Regions from separate parts of the Dactylosporangium cerinum genome, predicted to be linked through region 2. Evidence: riboswitches for the same ligand, from Rfam matches in the RefSeq annotation. Region 2 holds a riboswitch; each other region holds the start of a gene.
The links. Region 2 has a riboswitch for cyclic di-AMP ahead of ACFPIJ_RS37805 (C40 family peptidase). Riboswitches for the same ligand answer to the same signal wherever they lie in the genome.
Positions count from the first base shown of each region.

Region 1: it holds a riboswitch for cyclic di-AMP, as region 2 does, so the genes downstream of both, ACFPIJ_RS15930 (hypothetical protein) here and ACFPIJ_RS37805 (C40 family peptidase) in region 2, are expected to answer to the same signal.
Region 3: it holds a riboswitch for cyclic di-AMP, as region 2 does, so the genes downstream of both, ACFPIJ_RS38695 (C40 family peptidase) here and ACFPIJ_RS37805 (C40 family peptidase) in region 2, are expected to answer to the same signal.

Region 1 covers NZ_JBHSIU010000018.1:87,903-95,569, forward strand. The annotation lists gene ACFPIJ_RS15925 (IS6 family transposase) at 1-590, opposite strand, end outside; gene ACFPIJ_RS15930 (hypothetical protein) at 747-1,574, opposite strand; cyclic di-AMP (ydaO/yuaA leader) riboswitch at 2,047-2,190, opposite strand; gene ACFPIJ_RS15935 (D-alanyl-D-alanine carboxypeptidase family protein) at 2,463-3,707, opposite strand; gene ACFPIJ_RS15940 (sulfite exporter TauE/SafE family protein) at 3,791-4,645, opposite strand; gene ACFPIJ_RS15945 (hypothetical protein) at 4,531-4,821, opposite strand; gene ACFPIJ_RS15950 (hypothetical protein) at 4,870-5,079, opposite strand; gene ACFPIJ_RS15955 (DUF6493 family protein) at 5,385-7,667, shown strand, end outside.
Region 2 covers NZ_JBHSIU010000053.1:180,433-188,099, reverse strand. The annotation lists gene ACFPIJ_RS37820 (AMP-dependent synthetase/ligase) at 1-247, opposite strand, end outside; gene ACFPIJ_RS37815 (ABC transporter ATP-binding protein) at 244-1,008, opposite strand; gene ACFPIJ_RS37810 (ABC transporter ATP-binding protein) at 1,037-1,810, opposite strand; cyclic di-AMP (ydaO/yuaA leader) riboswitch at 2,101-2,249, shown strand; gene ACFPIJ_RS37805 (C40 family peptidase) at 2,257-3,243, shown strand; gene ACFPIJ_RS37800 (methyltransferase domain-containing protein) at 3,286-4,032, shown strand; gene ACFPIJ_RS37795 (sigma-70 family RNA polymerase sigma factor) at 4,132-5,055, opposite strand; gene ACFPIJ_RS37790 (NAD-dependent epimerase/dehydratase family protein) at 5,471-6,442, opposite strand; gene ACFPIJ_RS37785 (glycoside hydrolase family 16 protein) at 6,516-7,460, opposite strand.
Region 3 covers NZ_JBHSIU010000054.1:164,646-172,312, forward strand. The annotation lists gene ACFPIJ_RS38670 (aldo/keto reductase) at 1-872, shown strand, start outside; gene ACFPIJ_RS38675 (hypothetical protein) at 906-1,562, shown strand; gene ACFPIJ_RS38680 (acyltransferase domain-containing protein) at 1,559-2,503, opposite strand; gene ACFPIJ_RS38685 (leucine-rich repeat domain-containing protein) at 2,556-3,281, shown strand; gene ACFPIJ_RS38690 (hypothetical protein) at 3,317-4,021, shown strand; gene ACFPIJ_RS38695 (C40 family peptidase) at 4,114-5,115, opposite strand; cyclic di-AMP (ydaO/yuaA leader) riboswitch at 5,123-5,287, opposite strand; gene ACFPIJ_RS38700 (hypothetical protein) at 5,463-5,774, shown strand; gene ACFPIJ_RS38705 (alpha/beta fold hydrolase) at 5,843-6,601, shown strand; gene ACFPIJ_RS38710 (ATP-binding cassette domain-containing protein) at 6,651-7,667, opposite strand, start outside.

The sequences.
Region 1 (7,667 bases), on a different contig from region 2:
GTCTGGGCGGTCTGTAGTCCGCGCATTGGTCTGAGCCGGTGCTTGAGCTGGCTGTGGTCTGCTTCGACCCGGTTGTTGGCGTGGCGTTCGACGTGGTGCCACGCCGATGGGACCAGGTCATCGAGGACCGCTGGGTACACCGGCGCCGCGTCGGTGATCACCTCGGCGGGCCGTACCTTCATCGTGGCCATCGCCCGGCGGAGGAACCGTCGTGCCGCCACGGCGTCGCGGCGGGCGGACACGAGTACGTCGGTGACCTGGCCGTGCTGGTCGACGGCCCGGTACACGAATCGCCAGACACCGTTGACCTTGACGTATGTCTCGTCGGTGAACCATCTGTCGCCGGGTGCGTGCCGGCAGAACCGGGCCGCGTCGACCAGCAGCGGGGTGAAGCGTTGCACCCAGCGGAAGACGGTGACGTGGTCGACCTCAACACCACGCTCAAGTAGCAACTCCTCGACGTCGCGGTAGGAGAGGTTGTACCGCAGGTAGAGCCGGACGGCGACCATGATGACGTCGGGCGGGAACTGGAACCCGGCGAACGCTGACCGTGGTGGCTGGACTGGACGCCGGCGGTTCGAGTGCTTCACCGTTCAAGCCTGCCTGACCAGGGCATCGATCAATGCAACAGACCCCGCGAAGACAACCGAGAGAAGCCGACCCACGGAACCGGGAGCGCAGCCCGACCCCTCGGCCGCGTCACTATAATGATCAATCCGTGACCGCCGGAGGGAACCCCGGGCGCGCTACGCGACGGCGTCGACAATCTGCTGAGCGAGGGTCTGCCACTTCGCGTAGGCGTCTGGATAGGCGGACACTTGGACGGTTTGCGCCGCTACGGTGATCTGCAGCTGCTCCCAGCCGGGGATCTTCGCCAGCGCGGAGTAGAAGCGGCGCGCGGATTCGTGCGGATCCATCAGCTGGGCGACGGTCCCCCAGTTGGGTCGCTGCTGGAAGAGCCCGACCGAATCGTGGTCGTACCCGACGCCTTCGTTCGGGTGCTTCAACGACTCCGGCAGGTTCGCATTCGCGAGGTTTCTCAGATGGCTTTCCTGCAACGCGGTGGCGATCGCCACCACGAACGCGCGTCGGGGCAGTTTCAGTTGCTGGCCGGCTTCGATGATGGCCACGGCGTTGTTCATCTCGGCCTGGGTCAGCCCGCCGACGGGGCCGCGGACGGTCGGCGACGGCGAGGACGCTGGTGACGACGACGCTGGTGCGCTCGGCTTCGTCTGCGACGGCTTCGGATGGGCCGTGGCCGTTGCGGTCGGTTGCCGGCTGGGCTGTACCTGGCCGCGTTGTTTGCTGCGGGAAGCGTCGTTCTCGGCGACCCTCGCTCGGTCCGCGTCGTCCGCCAGCGCCATGTCGGCATGTACTGCGATACCCGGGGTAGTGGCCGACGATGTCGGCAGCAAAGACCAACCGATCCCCGTGGCGGCGATGATGGCTGCGCCGAGGTACAGCCCGATCCGGGGGCGGGCCGCGTGGCGGCCGCGGCGGGAACGTTGCAGGTGACGAGGGCCGCGAACGTTCGCGGCGCTGTCCTGCTGGACCTCAGTCTCGCCGGTGGACATTCGGCCTCCCTCCGGCCGGCGCGGATTCGGTGCGGCAGCAGACCAAGAACGTCACGCTGCACATCCGGCGGCAAACCGCCGAGGCCGCCGAGGGCGGCGGCTTCCGGAGGGCGGACTGGTTTTGTTGTGCTGTGATGTGAACAGGTGCTGCACGGGAACCTCGACATTGCATGCTGGAACGCGACGGCTGGGGCCGGCGCCGGACGGCGCGGTCGTTCTGCGTCCGGGCGGCCGGTATCGCCCCCTGCCGCCGAAGCTGGTGTCGGCAGGGGTGGTCAGCGGCACTGCCCACTAACTGTCCAAAGTGGACAGTGATAGCTGGGTCGGTGTCGCGTCGTGGGTGTGCGGGTGTCGGCGCCGAAACGGCTACTGAACCGGACACCGTCTCATCACCGTCGACGCCCAATGGGCGCCCGGGCCGCGGGTCGAGGTCAGGCGGCAGATGTGATGCGACGCGAGGGTTTGCACGCACTACTCCTTCCGGCACCGCCTGCCGGGTTAGCTGACGGGTTCGGGCGGGAAGCTCGCCCTACCTCGCGGCACGTGGCCCCGTGGATTCACCCCAGTTGTGCCTGGTTCCCCGGCTCGTGCGAACACGACTCAGCGGATCCACTGTGGAGTCACCCTAGGCGGTGACGGTTAGCCACAGTTGATTTCATGACCCTAGCGGGTACGCAAATGCGCGTGAAGCGTCCGACGGAAATCTAAGCGGAACGTAAGGAATTAACTACACGTTTCAGCTATCGGGCGTTCGGCAGCCCGGCGATGTGATTCGTGTATGACCGGGGGAACGGTCTCCATCGTCGACCGTTCCCCGGTGCGGCCGCCCGTGCCAGGTGCGAACCGGCGCGGGTGTGTTCGGGTGACGCCACAGCAGGACGCCGGCAGTCACCCGTGCGTGATCCTCTCCCACCGGCTGGGTGGTGCGAGTGCCTGAGTGGTCTGCAGGGCAGTGGTTACGGCCGTGGCTGAGGCAGTGAGCTTGAGCGTGCCGACATGGGTCCCCGCTGCAATGTGGCGGCGCGGCATAGTGGTCAGGGTATCGATCTGGTAGGCCAAGCCGGGCCAGCCGAGCACGTCCACGTCGCCGGTTGCGGCAAGGGTTGTGCTCCTGCCCATCGGTCCCCGGGCGGTCGCCACAATATCTCCGGCGCGCACGACCCGGTACTTGTGCGGCAGGCTGCTGCTGGCTTGGATCAGGCGACGGGTGGCCTCGAAGGCGTCTGCCATGTTCGGGCCGGGTGCGAGTACGGCGCCGATGATCCTGAGCCGCTGCCCTTCTGCGGAGATCTCGGCCGCGAAGAGCAGGCAGCCGCCGGCCTCATCGGTGGAGCCGGTCTTGATGCCGACGATCCCGTCCTTACCAAGCTGTGTGTTGACGTTCCTGGCCGGCCCGACGACGGGCAGCGTGGCCTGCGGCATCGCCACAATCTGCGCCAACACCGGCACCTGCATTGCCACCCGGCCCAGGGTGACCTGGTCGGCAGCGGTGCTGACGGTGGACGGTGCGAGCCCGGACGGGTCGGTATAGCGCGTGTCTGCCATCCCGAGGCCGGCTGCGGCCTGGTTCATTTTGGCCACGAACGCATCGCTGCTGCCGGCGTCCCACCGGGCGAGGATGTGGGCGATGTTGTTGGCCGAGGGCAAAAGCAGGGCCTGGAGGGCTTGCCGTTCGGTGAGCACCTCGCCGGCCACAACCTGGACCAGCGACTGGCCGGAGGCGAGCTGAGACGGATAAGCGGCGGCCTCCTCAGCCGAGACGGTCAGCGTGGGGCCGTTCTCGTCCAGGCGCAGGGGATGATCCCGCAGGACAACGTACGCGGTCATCACCTTGGCGACGCTAGCGATCGGCACGGGTCGGGAACCACCGGAGGAGCCCAGCCGGCCGAGCCCGTCAATCTCAACCGCTGACTGCCCGGCCTCCGGCCACGGCAACACTGGCGGAACGCCTGGGATTGCGTATACCCGCGGCACGGTCTGCACGATCCGTGGCGCCGGCACCGGACTGACCAGCCTGAGCGTGACGAATCCGCCGACGGCGAGCACCACGACCACCGCGGCCACAGACAGCCACAGCCCTCGACGACGAGCCTGCCGCGGTACAACCACCGGCTCCACACTGGTCTTGGTCAACTTGAACTCCCCACAGCCGATCGCCCCAAATTTCAAGCCGCGGTACGAACGCGGCGTTCCGCGCTACCCGATGCGACCGCCGGCTAACGTCTCAAAATGCCATCGACTTCATGGCCGTCGGGGAGCTGGCTCGCCACAGTCGAACGTCGTGCCACTGTCCCCATATCGGCATGCCGGAAGGCGATCATCCGGGTGGCCAGCAGCCCTGGCTGCCGGCGCCTCACCCTCACCGTGCGGTCCGAGCCGGCCGGCACCGCGCTCAACTGCTCCGTACGGGCGTGCAGCTCACCCCGCCGCGCCGGGCGGGCTGGTCCTGGAGGGCGACGTCCAGGCCGCCGGCTACGGCATCGTCGCTCTCCCAGATCCGCCGTCACGTCGGGTGTCGCATTATGCGAGTCCGGCAAGAAAAGCAACCCGGCGCCGACGAGACCGGCCTCGACCAGTCCGATAAAGACCCGGTCGCTGATCCGCCCGACAATCTTTCTGCCCGCCCACGCCCCGGCGATCGTGGCCGGGGTCAGCGCGGCGCCGTAGAGCAGGACCTGTCCGGTGAGCAGGTCACCGGCGCCGTAGACGGCGATCTTGGTCAGGTGCATGGTGAGCGCCGCGGCCGCCTCGGTGCCGATGTAGGCGGCGCGGGCCAGGCCGTAGGCGAGGAAGAACGGTGCGGTCAGCGGGCCGACCGACCCCAAGAGGGCCGAGCCGAATCCCGAGGCGGCGCCGATGCCGGCGAACGCCCGGTCACCGGGCTTGCCGGGACGGGGATGGAAGCGGCGCCAGAGGACCACACCGATCAGGAACCCCAGCAGCTGCTTGAGCGCACTCAGCGGGGCGTGGTCCAGCAGTACCGCCCGAGGATCGCCAGCGGTACCGCACCGGCGGCGAACCAGCTCACCAGCGGCCGCTGCAGGCCGGTGGACCCGCCACCGCCGCCGGATGCCCGCACGTCGCCGCCACCCCCATCGCCACCGTGTGGGGATCTGCCGCCGAGTTTGGGGAGTTTTGTGAACTTGTCGACGCCGGCGCTGAGTGCGCCGTCGAGGCCGCCGCGGATCATGGTGTCGGCCAGGCCGTTCCAGGAGAACTCGGCGTCGCCTCGGCCAACGTCGACCATGTAGCCGGCGCCAGCGGACATCGCGCCGGCGACGGCGCCGGCGCTGCGCTACCGGAGGATGTCGCCACTGAGCGGACGTCGAACGGAACCTGACCGGATGAGCCGAGTCGTCGTCGGGTAGCCGCTTTCATGGATCGCCGTTGACGCCGCGGCGAGATCAACCTCACGCTTGGCGCACGGCTGTGCACCACTGCGTGACAGGGGGACGGGATCGATGCCGGTCATGGAGACGATCGCTATCGTCAGCGCGATCTCCACATTCTTCAACCAGGTGTGGCAGCGGCGGCAGACCACGCAGCAACTGCAGGCACAGGCAGACGGCCTGCGCAACCAGATCGCCCAGCAGCACGCCAACCGCGGCATGGTGGGCACGCAGGCCGCCGTGCAGGCCGCCGGCAACCGGGTTACGTCGCGCCCCTGGACCACCACTCGCTGCCCCTTCCCAAGGACGGCCAGCCCATCGCCCTGTCCAGGAACTCGGCGGCATGATGTCGGCCGCTGCGCCGAACTCCCGCGGACGGGGCCGCACCGCCGGGCCTCCACGGCGCGTCTAACCTGCCAATGTGGTGACGTTGACCGAACTCCTGGCGCTCGACGACGGGGTGCTGCTCGACCGAGTGTGCGCGTTCACCGCCGACGAGCGGGCGGCGCTGCACCGGCCGGCGCTGCACGCCTGGGAGCGTTACAGGTGGCGGGACGACCTCGACGGCCGCAAGGACCGGTACACGCCGGCGGAGGGCCGGCGGCTGGATCTGATCGTCTTCGCCGCCGCGCCGGCGGACCGGCTGTACTGGCCACCGGACGACGACCAGCTGCGGGTCGCCCGATCCCGGGGCGGCCGGTTCGTGACCGCGCTCGCCCGGCACGTGCTGCACACGATGGCGACCGAGGACTTCAGCGCCCCTGACTTCAACGAGATCCGCCGGGCCGAACGCGACGGCCTCGTCACGCTAGACGCCGACGACGACTATGCGCTGGCGATGGTCAACCAGCTCGGTGGGCGGTTCAGCGCCGGTGGACGCCGCTCGGACCTGCTTCGGGCCGATCCGGACCTGCTGGCCCGGGCGTTCTGGCGGATCTTCGAGGTCGAGGGCAACCGGCAGGTGAGCCTCGCCAACGTTGACAAGTACAGTGGCGCGCCCGTGCAGTCCTGGCACGACGCGGTCCTCGACCTGCTTTCCGATGCCACGATCGACCGCGCACGGGTGCTGGACGCGACGGTCGCCGCGCTCGGGCTCGGCTTCCCGCAGTACCGTGCCGGCTGGTACTCCCGCCTGCATGCCGCGCTGGCGCCGTCCGTCGACGAACGCGCCGCCCGCCAGGCCGGCTACGCGACCCTGTTGCGCAGTTCCGTGGGGCCCACCGTCACGCTCGCCGTCGACGCCCTCACGGCGGTGGAGAAGGCGGGCCGGCTCGACCACGACGGCAACGCCGCGGCCCTCGCCGCCGGGCTTGCCGCCGCGGTCCTCGTACCGGCGAAGTCCACCGCGATGAAGGCGCTCGCCCTCGCGGCGCGGGCCGGTGCCGGACAGTCGTCCGCGGTCGTCGCCGCCGCGCTCGGCCATCCGCACGCCGACGTCCAGGCCGCCGCCGCCGAGCAGTTGCGGGTACGCGGCGAGCCCGGCCCGGTCCTGGCCGCGTTGCCGTCGCTGGCGCCCGCGGTCGCGACGGCGGCCCGCCGCTGGCTCGGCGACGACGCCCCACCCGCGGTCGCGGCACCGGTCCCCCGGCCGGACAGCACCGCACCGGTACCAATGCCCGATGCGGTGGCGCCGATCACCGACCCGGCGGAGCTGGCCGAGGCGTTCGCCGTCCTGCTGGCCGACCCGACCGACGCGGAACTGCTCGAACGCGCGCTCTGCGCGGCCGCCCGGCTCGGCCCCGATCCCGTCGAGTACGCCAGCCTTGCCCGGCGGGCGGCACGCCTGCTGCGCGACGGCCCGAGCTGGGAATCGGACCACCTGCTCGACGTCGTGGCCGGCGTGGTGCTCGCCGCGGCCCATACGCCGCCGGTGCGGTGGCTGCCGCCGCTGGCACCCCAGCTGCAGCTGCTCGCCGGGCGGGCCGCCGCCGTGGAGTCGGCCTTGCGCGCCGGGCGCCGGTACGCCCCGTGCGCGGAACCGACCCATGCCGGCGGCTGGATCGCGCCGGCCGTGCTCGTCCAGCGGCTGTCCACGGGCGCCCCGCCGGATCCGCTCGACGCGGTCGCCGCGCTGCTGCGGCTCGGACCCGCCGCGGCAAGCGCGGACCCGGCGATCCGGGCCGCCGCGGCCGCCGTACCCGGCGCCGTGGGTGCCGCCCTCCGGTACGCTCTCGGCGGACCGCCACCGACGACACCCACCCGAGCCGACCGTCCACTGTGGATCGCGGCGGCCCGGTCCCGTACACCGCGGGGAGACGATCCATCTCTGATCGGCCGCGGGCCCGGCTACGACGCGGCCGGCGCCGGACGGGCACCCACGTGGCGGGTGTCGTTCGACCCGGAACGGCAGTACAGCCGGATCCGGGTCACCGCGCTCGGACCGGCCGCACCGCCGGCACCCACCGACCCGGCACTGCCGACCGTGACGCTCGGCGCCGTGAACCCCTCGTCCGACCGGCTGCCCGGCGCGCCGTGGCACCCGTGGCTGGCCTCGATCTGGCCCGGCAACATCGAACCACTCCTGGCCATCGCACTTCCGCACCAGCTCGCGTCCCTCGACGGCACCGTCGACGGCGGCGCCGGAGCCCACGCCCTGAGCCTGCTCAGCCAGACAGTCGTCGAGCTGCCGCCACTGAGCCCGTACACCGTCGCCGCGGGCCTGGCGAGCGCCAGGGTCAGCGACCGTGTTGCCGCGGTCGACGCC
Region 2 (7,667 bases):
CGGTCGCCGCCCGGACCGCGACGGTCGCCACGTCGACGAAGAGCCACTCGGAGCGGTTCTCCGACTGGATCGCGACGCGGTCGCCGGGCTGGACACCGAGCGACCGCAGCGCCCGGGCGACCGTCTCCGCGGTGCTCCAGTAGTCCCGCCAGGTGATCTCGCGCCAGATGCCGCGGTGCTTCTCCCGCATCGCGACCGCGTGCGGTGTCCGTTCGGCGTGCTGTTTGACCAGGTCGGCGATCGTCATGCCGCCTCCACCTCCCCCAGGTAGGCGCGCAGGACGTCCGGGTTGTTCTGCACCTCGGCCGGCGTGCCGGTGGCGACCGGGACACCGAAGTCGACGACCATGACCCGGTCGGCGAGATCCATCACGAGGCCCATGTCGTGTTCGACGAGGATCATCGGGATGCCGAGCTCCTCGCGGACGTCGAGGATGAAGCGGGCCATGTCCTCGGTCTCCTCCAGGTTCATCCCGGCGACCGGCTCGTCCAGCAGCAGCAGCTTCGGCTCCATGGCGAGGGCCCGGCCGAGTTCGACGCGTTTCTGCACGCCGTACGGCAGCAGCCCCACCGGGAGCCGGCGCCACTGCGCGAGCTCCAGGAAGTCGACGATGTCCTCGACCACGGCCCGGTTGGCGATCTCTTCGCGCCGGGCGCGGCCGAGCCACGCGATGGCCGCCAGGGTGCCGTAGCGGATGTGATGGTGCCGGCCGAGCATGAGGTTCTCCAGCACGGTCAGGTGCTGGAACAGCTCGACGTTCTGGAAGGTGCGGGCCACGCCCAGCTTGGCGATCTTGTCCGGGCGCAGACCGGTGAGATCGGTGCCGTCGAGCGTCACCTTGCCGTGCTGTGGCCGGTACACACCGGAGATCACATTGAAGATCGACGTCTTCCCGGCCCCGTTGGGACCGATGACGGCGAACAACTCGTCCTTGGCGACGGTGAACGAAACACCGTCGATGGCTTTGACGCCGGCGAAGCTGAGCCGGACGTCTTCGAAACGCAGCACGGCGACTCCTTCTAGGTTTCCGACAGCGCTACGACAGCCAGCGCTTGCGGCGCTTGTAGTGCTTGACGTCGCGGAAGGACCGCTCGGCCCGGCCGAGGTAGAACTCGCGGATGTCGTCGTCGGCGAGCAGTTCGGCGGCGGGTTTGTCGAGCACGACCTTGCCCGTCTCCAGCACGTATCCGTGCTCGGCGATGGACAGCGCCATGGTCGCGTTCTGCTCGACCAGCAGCACGCCGGTGCCGGCCCGGTTGATCTGCACGATCAGGTCGCGGACCTGTTCCACCAGGCGCGGCGCGAGGCCGAGGCTGGGCTCGTCGAGCAGCAGGTACGCCGGGTCGGACATGAGCGCCCGCCCCATCGCCAGCATCTGCTGCTCGCCGCCGGAGAGGTAACCGGCGGTGCTGCCGCGCCGCTGGGCGAGGACGGGGAAGAGGCCGTACATGCGCTCGAGGGCCTCCGCCCGCCCCTTCGAGCGGGTGTGCGCGCCGAGCCGCAGGTTCTCCTCGACGGTCAGCTCGGCGAACGTCCTGCGCCCCTCCATCACCTGCGTCACGCCGCGGCGGACCACGGCGGCCGGTCTGAGCCGGTGGATGGGCCTGTCGTCGAGCGTGACGGCGCCCTTGGTGATGGCGCCGTCGTGCACGCCGAGCAGGCCCGACAGGGCTCGCAGCAGCGTGGTCTTGCCCGCACCGTTCGCGCCGAGCAGCGCGACGATCCGTCCTGGTGGCACCTGCAGGCTGACGCCGCGAAGCACCAGCATCACGTCGTCGTAGACGACCTCGAGGTTCTGGACACGCAACATCGGTGACGCTCCTCCGGGGGTGTTCGGAGTGGGCGAACTATGTGCATCGACGGTGAATAAAGTTACGTGTATTTAACCGGGTATCAGAGCAGAATCAAGCCCCAATTGTGTGTCCGTCAACACCTTCTTCCGTGTTGCATCACCGTCCGATGTGGACCGACAACTCGCCGTGATACGGACTTTTGGGGTAATAGATATAGAACAACGCGCGTGGGTTTCGCTTCTTTGTTGATCACGTTAAGTTAGGTCCTGGCCTGCTCGGCAGTCCGTCGCCCAGCCCGGGTGGCGCCGGGCAAGCGCCGCCGAATCGAGCGCCGTCCGGCGCTGTGCGAGCCGGGGACCCAAGGTCCTTTGGGGTGAATCCGCGAAGGCGCGGTAGGGCGGCACTCTTCCCGCCCGAACCCGTCAGCTAACCCGGTAGGCGGTCGGTGAAGAAGGGTCATCCCTTGTCCGCTGGACACCGCGCCAGACGATCCCTGCTGCGCACCCTGATCATCGGGGCTGTGTCGCTGGCCGTCGTGGCACCGACGAGTGTCGCCAAGGCCGAACCCACCCTCGCCGAGATCGAAGCCCAGCTCGAGAAGGCGGGCAACGATCTCGAAGACCTGGTCGAGGCCTTCAACAAGATCAATGGGGAGCTGGCCGCCACCCAGGCGTCCGCCGCCACCCTCCAGACCAAGCTCCAGCCCCTCGCGGACAGCATGGCCGCGGCCAACGCCAACGTCGACGTCATCGCCGTCGCCGCTTTCAAGGGCGCCGGTCCCCTGCAGAGCCTCAACGTCGTGCTCAACGCACAGTCGTCGGACACGCTGATCGACCAGCTCGCCACGCTGCAGCAGATCGGCAAGCACCAGCAGCACGAGATCGCCGACTACACGGCGGCCAAGACCAAGCTGGACGACGAGAAGAAGAAGATCGACGAGACGCTCGCCGCGGAGAACGCGCAGAAGGCCGAGCTCGAGACCAAGAAGAAGAAGATCGAGGGCGACGTCAAGAAGCTCGAGACCCTCCGCCGCCAGGCCACCGCGGCCGGCAGCACCGGTTCCACCGGCGTCAAGGTCACGCTCGGCGCCGAGTGCACCAGCCCGGCCAACGCGGCCGTCGCCTTCGCCTGTGCCCAGCTCGGCGAGCCCTACAAGTGGGGCGCCGCCGGACCGAACAGCTGGGACTGCTCGGGCCTGACCATGGGCGCGTGGAAGGCGGCCGGCATCACGCTGCCGCACAACGCCGCCGATCAATGGAGCAAGACCACGCACATCTCACGGTCCGCGCTCTCCCCCGGCGACCTGGCCTTCTTCCGGGGCCTGGGGCACGTGGGCATCTACATCGGCAACGGCAAGATGATCCACGCCCCGACCACCGGGCGGAACGTCGAGGTCCAGTCGATCGACGGCCGCAGCGACACGTACGGATACGGCCGGCCACACAAGTAACCCCTGGTGAACCACGCAGAGGCCATGCCCGCAAGATGGGGCATGGCCTCTTGGGATCCCGGGCAGTACGCCCGCTTCGCCGACGAACGCGCCCGCCCGTTCCACGAGCTGGTGGCGCGCATCCCGACCACCGCCCCGGTCGCGGTCGTCGACCTCGGCTGCGGCCCCGGCACCCTGACCGCGACCCTCGCCACCCGCTACCCGGACGCGGCGGTGCTCGGGATCGACTCGTCCCCGCAGATGCTCGCCGCGGCGGCGCCCCTGGCCACGCCGCAGCTGTCCTTCCAGCTCGGCGACATCGCCGGGTGGCGCCCGCAGCGCGGCTCGGTCGACGTCATCGTCGCCAACGCCTCCCTGCAGTGGGTCCCCGACCACGCGGCGCTGCTGCCGGTCCTCGCCGCGGGCCTCGACGACGGCGGCACCCTCGCGTTCCAGGTCCCGACCGGCGGCCCGATCCTCGACGCCGACATCCTGGACCCCGGCGTCCCCGGCCCGCGCGGCGCGACGCCGGTGCGTGAGCCCGCCTGGTACGTGCGGACCCTCGCGGCGCTCGGTCTGACCGTCGACGCGTGGGAGACGACCTACTTCCACGTCCTGCCGGGCGAGGACCCGGTCCTGGAGTGGTTCAGCGGCACCGGGCTGCGCCCGTACCTCGACGCGCTGTCCGGCGCCGAGCTCGACGACTTCCGCGCCCGGGTCGCCGCCCGGCTGCGAGACCGGTACCCCCGGGAACCGTTCGGCACGATCCTGCCGTTTCCGCGACTGTTCGTGGTGGCGCACCGGCCCTGAGGCCGCGCAGCAACCCAGGCGCCCGCCTGGGTTGAGGTCTGACACGGGGCAGCCCCCGACCGGGAACGGTCAGGGGCTGCGGTTGTCGGTTGCGATCGGCTAGGCGGCCTGGAGCCCCTCGGCGCGGGCCAGCTCACGGAGCCGGCCGAGGGCCTGGATCTCCAGCTGGCGGATGCGCTCGCGGGACAGGGAGAACCGGCTCGCGACCTCGGTCAGCGAGTGCTCGCGACCGTCCTCGAGACCGTAGCGGGCGCGCATGATGCCCGCCGACCGGTCGTCCAGGTGGTTGAGCAGGCCCTCGATGCGCTGGCGCTCCAGGGCGGCGAGGACCACGTCCTCCGGCGACGGTGCGTCGGAGTCGGAGACCAGGTCGCCCAGGCTGGTGTCGCCGTCGTCGCCGACAGGGGTGTCGAGCGAGACGGTGTCCTGGGACCAGCGCTTGAGCTCGTGGACGCGCTCGACGGGGACGCCGAGGGCGGTGGCGAGCTGCTCAGGCTCGGGGTCGTTGCCGAGCTCACGGGTGAGCTGACGCGCGACGTTGCGCATCCGGTTGACGTCTTCGACGAGGTGGACGGGCAGCCGGACGGTGCGTTCCTGCTGCGCGATCGCCCGGCTGATCGCCTGGCGGATCCACCATGTCGCATATGTCGAGAACTTGTAGCCGCGCACGTAGTCGAACTTCTCGACGGCGCGGACCAGGCCGGTGTTGCCCTCCTGGATGAGGTCGAGCATCGGCATGCCGGACCGCACGTAACGCCGCGCGATCGAGACCACCAGGCGCAGGTTGGCCCGGATGAACCGGTCCTTGGCGCGCTCGCCCTCGTCGACCAGACGCTGCAGCTCGGCGGCGCTCACGCCGTCGGGCAGCTCGTCCACGTCCAGCAGATGCTCCGCATAGAGACCAGCCTCGACCGCTTTGGAAAGCTCGACCTCAGAAGCGGCGTCGAGCAGCGGCGTGCGGGAGATCTCATGCAGGTAGACACCAACCAGGTCACGCTCTTCGGCACCTGTATCGGGTCGCATCTCCACTTTCACGTTCTCCACCTTCGGGCCCCTCCCCGTCCATCCTTCGCCTTCCCCGTTTCACCCTGCTAAAACGGGTGCCCCCCGGGTATGCCCCCTACACAACGGTCACGTGGCCTGCCGAATTCCACCCTCGCGGGCGATTCGGTGACGACCCGTGAGAGTTGCACCACTTACCTAGACGACTCGGGAGCTTCTCCGGTTCGCTTCGGTTCCAACAAGTGATACGTGGTATTCCTGCCCGTCAGACGCCTAAACTCGCTGTGAGTTCCCTGGGAACGGCACCGACTGGGACCGGGGTCACCGCAGTTCATCGGCAACAGTCGCCCGCATGACAGGCAAATGCGCAGGTATCCGCAGGAATCGACGCGTGCTGCCGTCTGTCGAAATGCTGACGGGCTCGTCACACTCCCGCCTACCGAGCGTGCCATTCCCGCAACAGCGCGACTTCTTCCTCTTCCGTGAGACCTGTGCTGTGGCGTACATCACCGAATGCGGCGAGTGTGTCCGCCGCGGTTTCGGCAAGCGCGCGGGGACGAAGCCCGGCGGCAAGGGCCGGGGTGGTGTCATGGGTGAGAAACCCGGCAAATTCGGGCAGCAGTAGCCACAGGGGCAGCGACCGCGGACCGAACCAGGGCTCGACGCCCTGCGCGACCAGGAAGTCCTGTGACACCCAGGTGAGCGTGCCGTCGCCGCCGAAGCCGGCATGGAAGTCCCGGCGGGTCATCGGCGCACCTATACCGTCGAACGTCCCCGTCAGGCCCTCCTCCGCGGCCCGCACCGTCCAGTCGGCCAGGTCACGGACATCCACGAACTGGACCCGGTCGTCCGGGTCACCCGGGGTCAGGATCTCGCCGCCGCGGGCGTGCCGGGCCACCCAGTAGTCGAACCTGCCGGTGGGGTCCTCCGGCCCGACGATCAGTCCGGCCCGGTTGACGAAGACATCGGCGAAGCCGTCCCGGACGAGCTCCTCACAGGTGACCTTGCAGCGGCCATACGCCTCGGCACTGGCGGCCGGGTCGTCGAAGTCCGGGTCGGCGGCCGGGAGCAACGGCGCCGTCGCCACGGTCTGGTCCGGGGTCGCGGTGTCGGCGTAGACGGAGCAGCTGGAGACGAAGGTGTAATGCCCCACCCGGCCGGCGAGCCCCGCGACGGCGTGCCGGACGTGGCTGGGCTTGCGGGCGACGTCGACGACCGCGTCGAAGGTGCCCTCGACGGCGCGCAGCCCGTCGGGGTCGGACCGGTCGACGGTCACGAACCGGGCGCCGTCGACCGGGTCGCCGGACGTGCCGCGGGCCGCGCAGGTGACGTCGTGGCCGGCGGCGAGGGCCTGCCGGGCAACCGCCCGGCCGAAGAACACGGTGCCACCGAGTACAAGGATTCTCATCCGGCGATCCTTTGCCGTCCGTGCCGCTCGGCACAGCCCTGTTCGCTGTGAGCGACTACGCGGGGAGCGGAATCTACGCCCGATGGGACGGTGGGGGGCGGTGCGGGCGGGTCTTGTGCACGACCAGGACGAACAGGGCGACCGCGGCCATCACCGTCGCCACCACCGCCAGCCACAGCGACCACCGGTGCCCCTGCGGCGTGCCCGGCACCGCATTGGGCACAGTGGACGGTGGCGCGGCGACCGCCGGCAGCGACGACCCGGGCGCGAGCGCATAGACGCGCAGGAAATCGATCTGGAACTCCACGGGCAACGCCGTCGACGTGCCGGGGGTGGCGGATCCGCTGGTGGTCACCGCGAAGCCGAACCAGCGCTGCGCCGTGGAGACGGCCGGGTCGGCGACGCGCTCCTTGCCGTCGACGGACACCTTGAAGCCCGCCGGTGACCACTCGATCGCGTAGGAGTGCCAGTCGCTGAACGGGCCGGGCAGCGTCCGCACGGAGGTGCCGGCGCCGAAACCGTTGCGCACCAGGGCCTTCTCCTCGCCAGGCCGGGCGGTGATCTCCAGCTGCGACGTGTGCTGGGCGACCTGCTGGTCGACTGGGCGCAGCATGGCGATCGACGAGATCCCCGCGCCCAGCGGCACTCTGGCCAGGAACTCGTATCGCCCGAACTGCTGGGCCGCGCCGAGGCAGCGCAGCTCGCCGGTCACGAACGCCTTGCCGCCGTAGGCCCGCCGGTGCAGGGCGAGGTGCAGCTTCCCGCCGGAGACGGTGACCGCCTCGGGCCGGAAGTAGCTCGCCGAGGCGCCGCCGGTGGCCCCCTCGGAGACCCCGTCGGACGTGCCGTCCGAGACGCCGTCGTAGGCGGCGCAGCCCGGGGGCAGCGCACCGGAGTCGTCGAAGGACTCGGAGAAGACCGGCTGCCAGTCGCTCGGCTCCACGGCGAGGACCGGCGCGGGGGCCACCCACATCGCGGACGCGACGGCGACCAACATGGTCGCGGCCCGCCTCAACATGGTGTCAGCCCCCTCTCCCGCAAAACCTACCGGATACCTTGCGTCCGCACAGCATCGCGGAGCGTCGACGATCGTGCGTACTCGGCGGCCCGATCGGAGCGGACCGATCGGATCTGGACCCTCGCATTCACCCGCATGCAATCCATCCGTCTCCGGCAGGTGCTCGTGCGGGATCGACGGCTACGGAAGGATGGCCAACGACGCATG
Region 3 (7,667 bases), on a different contig from region 2:
CGGAGGAGATCGTCGGCAAGGCCCTGCGGGGCCGCCGCGACGACGTCGTGCTCGCCACGAAGGTCCACTTCCCGATGGGCGAGGGACCGAACCACGGCGGCAACTCACGGCGCTGGATCATCCGCGAGATCGAGGACAGCCTGCGCCGGCTCGGCACCGACTGGATCGACCTGTACCAGATCCACCGCCCCGACGCCGACACCGACATCGAGGAGACCCTGTCCGTCCTCACCGACCTGGAACGACAGGGGAAGATCCGCGCGTTCGGCTGCTCGACGTTCCCCGCCGAGCAGATCGTCGAGGCGCACCACGTCGCGGAACGGCGCGGGCTGCGCCGGTTCCGCACGGAGCAGCCGCCGTACTCGCTGCTGGCCCGCGGCATCGAGAAAGACCTCCTCCCGGTCGCCGGGCGTTACGGCATGGGCGTGCTGACCTGGAGCCCGCTCGCGTCGGGATTCCTGACCGGCCGCTACCGCCAGGGCCGGCCCGTGGACCTGTCGACCGGCCGCGCCGCGCTCAACCCGCACCGCTTCGACCCGGCGCTGGAGGAGAACGTGCGCAAGCTCGACGTGGTCGAGCAGCTCGTCAAGCTCGCCGAGGACCTCGGCTGCACGCTGCCGGAGCTCGCCCTCGCGTTCCCGATCGCCCACCCGGCGGTCACGTCGGTCATCATCGGCCCGCGCACCATGGACCAGCTCGACGCCGCGCTGCGCGGCGCCGGCCTCACCCTCGACGACGCCGCCCTCGACCGCATCGACGAGATCGTCCCGCCGGGCACCGACCTGTACCGGGCCGACGGCGCCTGGCGCCCACCCGCCCTGGTCGACCCGACCCTGCGCCGCCGCCGGCCGGGCGACCGCGCTGCCGCCTGAGCCGTCCTTGCCGGTCTGCTCTACGGTGTGGCGATGGTCAACTGGATCGCCAAGGTCGGCTGCGAGGGCGGTCCGCTGCTCGTCTGCGCGGCGTCGGCGTTCGCCGACTGGGGCGGCGCGGTGCTGGACGAGGACTACGAACTCGACCCGGCCTGCGACCTGCACCGCGCGAACGAGGTGCTGTACCCCGCTGACGACGAGCTCGAGGCCGGCTTCGTCCACTTCGCCGCACACACCGGGCTGGTGTGGGAGATGGACGGGCCGGGCGTCGCCGAGATCGCGTCAACACATGGCGGCCTGCTCATCATGCGCTCCTGGGTCCGCAACACCGACGCCCCGCACCGCTACGTCACCGGGCCGGCCGCGGCGGACGTCGAGCAGCCGGTCGGCGAGCTCGACCTGACCGGCGGCGGCCTCGCCGTCGTGTGGGCGCCGGTCGTCGCCGCGGAGGTCGGCCCGTTCCCGACGGCACCGCCCGCGCCGGTCACACTCGACCTGGACCACATCCACGGCGTCGGCGTCCTGCTGCCGGTCCGCCCCGGCCGATACCAGGTCAGCCGCGGCTCCCTCACCGGCACCCGGGGGCAGTACGCGCCGCTGGAGGAGCAGCACGGACCACCGGTCGCCGGCAACGACGACGACTGGAGCTGCCGCTGGCTGCGGCTGCGACCCGTGGGAGCGCCCGCCTAGATCGCGAAACGGCCGGTGCGCCACTGCCAGTGGCGGCCGGCCTTCAGGTGCTCGGCGACCGCGCGCTGCAGCACGGTGCGGCCCGGCAACTGGTCGAGCGGCGTGGTCAGGGAGCGGAACACGAACCGCAGCACCTCGACGTCGGCGTTGACGCCTTCCGGCTCCTCGTAGGGCTCCAGCTCGAACCGCCGCTGGAACCGGACGATGTTCGAGTCCTCCGGCAGGTACTCCAGCAGCTGCGGGTCGAGCAGCCACGAGCCGCACGAGAACGCCGTGTACTGCTCGTCGGGGAAGTGGCGTGGGAAGAACGCGCGGGCCTCGTCCAGCGACGCGTCGACCGCCTCCGCAGTCAGCGGCCCCGAGTCGGGGATGTGCAGGCCGATGGCGGTGTCGCCGCGCTGGTGCTGGAGCCGGCCCAGGTCGTACAGGCCGCCGCGCGAGTGCAGGGTCAGCCAGGCCTGCATGACCGGCCAGCCCTCACGCTGCATCCGCCGGTCGATCGCAAGGTTGCGGCCGAGGTCCGCGAGGGTGGCCCACGACACGGACTCGGGGACGTCGTGGTCGCGGTGATACGCCAGGGCGACGTCGACCAGGGCCAGGTACGCATACACATACAGGTGCCGCCAGGCCGGTCCGCGGTCGCGGGGCAGCTCCGGGCCGGGCACCAGCCAGGCGTGGCCACCGAGATCCGCGCGCACCAGAGCGATCGTGCGGTCCAGCAGCCAGCGCAGCTCCGCGGTCCACAGTGGAGAGTCCGGGTCCGGCCAGCCCTCCATGACCTCGGCGGCGTCGTCCGGCCGCACCGCAAGCCGCTCGAGCATCGCGGGCGCGTCGGCCTTGGCGGGCAACGGCACCGACGGCCGGTCCCCGGCGAGCCGGTGCACGCGCTCGATGTCGTCGACGGATACCCCGAGCCGTGCGGCGATGTCGTCCAGATCCACACCGACGACCCTACCGGCCGATGCCGTGCCTAGACTGCCCTGGGAGGTGCGGATGGACGTCTCCGCCGCCATCGCACGGGCCGCGGCCACCGGTGCGCCCGTCCTGGACCTGTCCGGTCAGGGGCTGACCCGGGTGCCGGCGTCGATCGGCACGCTGGCCGAACTCGACGTGTTGAACCTCAGCGGCAACGCGCTGACCACGGTGCCGGACGAGATCGGCAGGCTGCGTGGCTTGTCGGTGCTCTATCTGTACGACAACCACCTCGCGGAACTCCCGGCCGGCATCGGCGGACTCGGCCAGCTGGAGCAGCTCGACCTGAGCGGCAACCAGCTCGCCGTGCTGCCCTCGGGCATCGGCGAGCTGGCCGCGTTGCGCGCGCTGGAGGTGCGGGGAAACCGGCTGCGGGAACTTCCCGACCGGATCGGCGACCTGCGCCGGCTCGAGTTCCTCGACGCCGGCTCGAACCAGCTGGCCTCGCTGCCCGCGCGGATCGGCGACCTCGCCTCGCTGCGCGAGCTGGCGCTGGACGGCAACCGGTTGACCACACTGCCGCCGGAACTCGGCCGGCTCACCGGCCTGACCCACCTGCGGCTCGGCGACAACGGGCTGCTCGCGCTACCGTCCGAGCTGCGCGGGTTGACCAACCTCGTCGAGCTGACCGGCCTGCACGACGAACCGCTGATGAGCGCCTCGTTCCTGGCCGGCAACGACGGCTACTGGTTCGCCGGCGCCCAGCAGATCCTGACCGCCTACTTCACCGGCGGCGGGTTCTCCTGAACGTAACCTGGGAGGCGGTGCGTTAACCTGCCGCGATGGACCACCGCGTCGGGGACGTGCTGCGTATCCAGTGCCTGTTCACTCCCACGGTCGTGACGCACGTCGATGAATCGCATGTCACCGTCCGCTGGCCGTGGTGGGAGATCGACCCCGACGCCGACGGCATCCGCTGGAACGGCGAGGCGGCCCTGGACCGCCACGATCCGGCCGAGCTGTACGTCACGGAACCGACTGCCGACCAGCTCGCGCCGGGTGACACCTGTCGCATCGGCATCCCGCCCCGGATCATCCACGTCATCGAGGTCCACGAGCACGATCCGCCGCAACAGACCGGCTGGCTGCCGCGGCCGAAACTGAGCCTGCTCATCCTGCCAGCCGGCGAGGCACCCGACCCCGCCGCCGAGTTCCAGGGCACCAGCATCGAACCCGGCAACGGCATCCCGCTCACATTTGAGCTGGTCTTCCGGCCGTACGCCTTCTTGACGCCCGGTGACGACGTGGCCGACGCCGACGGCCGCGCCTGGCGTTTCGACGGACCGTGGGCCTGGACCGCCTACGACGGCGCTGACGGCGTGCCGACCTGGCCGCTCGCCGCGCTCAGCGGTGGCGCGGACCCGGCGGCTGTCTCCGCCGCAACCGCGACCGGCGCACACGAAGGTGAAGTGGCACGCTGGCGGCTGGCGGCGGGCCTGACGTCAGGCCGCTTCCCAGAAGGCCATCGCCAGGCCGAGGGCGCGTAGGTCGCCGGTCGTGGTCGAACGTCGCCCGGACGCCCGCGAACCGATCGCTCATCGACCGACCATGGACGCCCGGGCTGCCGGCGTCCAACCAATTAGGCCGGTCGGCCGTACCCGTACAACTTGTCGATGTCGACCGGGGCGACCTTCACGACCGTACGGCTGTTGGGGGCGTGGATGATCTGGTTGTTGCCGATGTAGATCCCGACGTGCCCGAGGTTGTTGTAGAACACCAGGTCGCCCGGGGCGAGCTGGCTGCGTGAGATGTGGCGGACCTTCTGCCACTGCTGTGCGGCGTTGTGCGGCAACGACACCCCGGCCGCTTTCCACGCCATCATGGTCAGCCCGGAGCAGTCGAAGGTGTTCGGCCCGGCGGTGCCCCACACGTACTTCTTCCCGAGCTGCGCCCACGCGTAGTTGACCGCCTTGCCCGCCGAGCCGGACACCGCCGGTGGCTTCCCCGCGGGCGGCGGCGTGGTGGTGGTCGTCTTGGGCTTCGCGGCGGCAGCGGCGGCCGCAGCGGCGGCGGCCTCGGCCTTGGCCTGCATCTGGTCCAGGCGGGCGATGTCGCCCTCGATCTTCTTGCGGCGGGTCTCCAGCTCGATCTTCTGCTGGCTCTGCGCCGCCTTGGTGTCGTTGAGCCGGCGCTGCTCGGCGGTGAAGGCGTCCTTCGCCGCGCCGTACGCGGCCAGGTCGCGCTGCTGGCTGAGCGAGATCTGCCGGAGGGTGCCGACCCGGTCGGTGAAGTTGTCCGACGATCTCGCGCCGAGCATGAGCGACCACGTGCCGAGGTTGCCGCCGCTCTTGTACGCGTTGACCGCGAGCGTGGTGGCGTCGTCCTGGGCGGTGTCCATGGTGGCCTGCAGCGGTGCCAGGTCGGCCTGCAACTTGGTGATCGCCGCCTCGGTCGCCTCGAGGTCGCCCTTGACCTTGTTGTACTGCTCGACGACGAGCTCGACCTCTTCGTTGCCCTTGTCGATCTGGGCCTGGAGCTGCTCAGGCGTCGGATCCGCGTGCGCGGCGCAGGCCGGGGCGATCATCGCCGCCACCGCCAGCGCGACGACCGCGGTGCGCAGCGTCGTGCGTCCGTTGAACACGGCACAGTCCTTCTTCCTGGACCGCTTACCGGGTTAGCTGACGGATTCGGGCGAGAAGAAGGCGCGCCCTACCGCGCCGTGGCGCGGATTCACCCCAATGGAAACCAGGTTGGTTCCCCGGCTCGTCGACCTCGTGCGGGACACGCGGCCGGCGACTCAGCGGTGGCTGCCCGGCCACCCCGGCGGGGTGGCGAAGTCCGGCAGGCCGACCCAAACGTAACGGCAGCAGAGACCGTCGGGCCTCGATCTAAGCGACACTTAACGAAGACTCAAGACGCACCTGCCTGTCTCGAACGGCGTGAATAAGGCGATGCGCGACGTGGAGATCTGCGGCATCGTGGTTGTCCATGGCCGAGCGGGTGATGTTCGTGCAGTTGAAGACCGGTCACGGCACCGATCAGGGTCCGGCGTGGATCAGTACCGTCCGGTTCAACCGCACCTGGAAGACGGCCTACTGGCACGGCCGGACGTTGCGCCGCTGGCCGGGGATGTTCGACGCGAACTTCTTCGACGTCGAGACCGACGAGCGCTACTGGCTCTCGGGGCCGCACCGCGACCGGGCCGACACCCGGTACAGCAACATCCGGCCGACGATCGACGAGGACGTCCGCGACCTGTACGAGGCGTTCCTGCGCGGCGGCCCCCTGCCGGGCCGGTAGCGCACCAGGACCGTGCCACGGGCAGCGGGGGCGGTTCCGGTGCGCCATGATCGGGGCGGGAGGTCACAGTGCAGCGGTATGTCGAGCTCGACGGCGTGCGCACCTGGTACGACGAACGAGGCGCGGGCGATCCGGTGGTGCTGCTGCACGGCGCGGTCGTCGACTCGCGCTGCTTCGCCGGCAACCTGGACGCGCTGGACGGTGGGTTCCGGCTGTACGTGCCGGAGCGGCGCGGCCACGGGCACACCGCGGACCCGGGCGGCCCGCTCAGCCCGCAGGTCATGGCGCGGGACACGGTCGCGTTCCTGCGGGACGTCGTCGGCGGGCCGGCCGCGGTGGTCGGCTACAGCGCGGGTGCGGTCGTGGCGCTGCTGACCGCGATCGCCCGGCCCGACCTGGTGTCCCGGCTGGTGCTGATCAGCGGGGCCTTCCATCAGGACGGCGTCCTGCTACCGCCGGCCACCCCTGCCGACATCCCGCAGATCATCTACGACCAGCACGCCGAGGTGACCCCGGAAGGGCCGGGCCACCTGGTGTCCGTCATCGAGCGGATCGCCGCGTCGTCCGACGCCGGCGACCTGGCGCTGGCCGCCGCCGACCTGAGCGCGGTGGCCTGCCGGACGCTGGTGATGGCCGGCGACGACGACGCCGTCTCCCTGGAGCACGTCCTGCGGCTCTACCGGGCGCTGCCCGATGCCGAGCTCGCCGTGGTGCCCAACGCCTCGCACACCCTGCTCATCGAGCACCCGCAGCTGTGCACCGGGCTCGTCACCACGTTTCTGTCCGGCCCGCCGGCACCCACGCACATGCCGATCCGCCGGGCCTGACCCGTTGCAGGGACGGCGGGATCGGACGGCGGCCACCGTCGGCGCGGGCTCAGGCATAGTCGGCCGCCTGCATGGTGCAGACGGTGGCGTACCAGCCGCCGGTGGCCATCAGGTCCTCGTGCGTGCCGACCTCGGCGACCTTGCCGTCGCGCAGCGTCACGATGAGGTCGGCGGTGCGGACGGTCGAGAAGCGGTGCGACACGAGCAGCGTGACGCACCCGTTGACCGCCGCGTCCGCCCGCCCGACCTCCAGGCAGCCGGCGAACAGGGCGGCCTCGCTCTCCGCGTCCAGGCTGGCGGTCGGCTCGTCCAGCACGCGCAGCAGCGGCGCCTCGCGCATCATCGCCCGGCCGAGGGCCAGCTTCTGCCACTGCCCCTCCGACGGCAGGGCGCCACCCGGCATCGACCGGCCCAGCGGCGTCTCCAGCCCGTCGGCGAGCCGGCCGATCACGTCGGCCGATCCGGCCCTGGTCAGTGCCCCGGCGGCGGCCTCCCGGTCGCCGAGGCGCGGCAGGTCGCCGGCCCCGACGGTGTCGCCGGCGGGCAGCTCGAACCGGCAGAAGTCCTGGAACCCGGCCGCGAGCCGCTCGCGCACGCTGTGATGATCGAGCGTCACGAGATCGACGCCGTCGAGCAGGATCTGACCGGCGGTCGGCCGGTAGAGCCCCATCAGCAGCTTGACCAGGGTCGACTTGCCCGCCCCGTTGTGCCCGGCGAGGGCGACGACCGTGCCGGCGGGCAGGACGAGGCTGACGTCGTCGAGCACCGGCGGGCCGTCGGGGGTGTACCGGAAGGTCACGCCCCGCAGCTCGATGCTGTGCCGCAGGCCGGCCGGTGCGGTCGCGCTGCCGGAGTGCCGGTCGCCGGACTGCTCCACGAGGCGCTCCAGCCAGGTGAACCGCTCCAGGATCGTGCTGAGCCGGCTGAGCTTGCTGAACGTCGTCGCCGCCTGCTCGGCCTGGGCGACCAGTTGCATCGCCAGGACGGCCAGCAGGAACACCACGCCGCCGCTGCGCACGCCGGGGTCGTCGCGCGACAGCCAGAGCAGCAGCAGGACGCCCGCGGC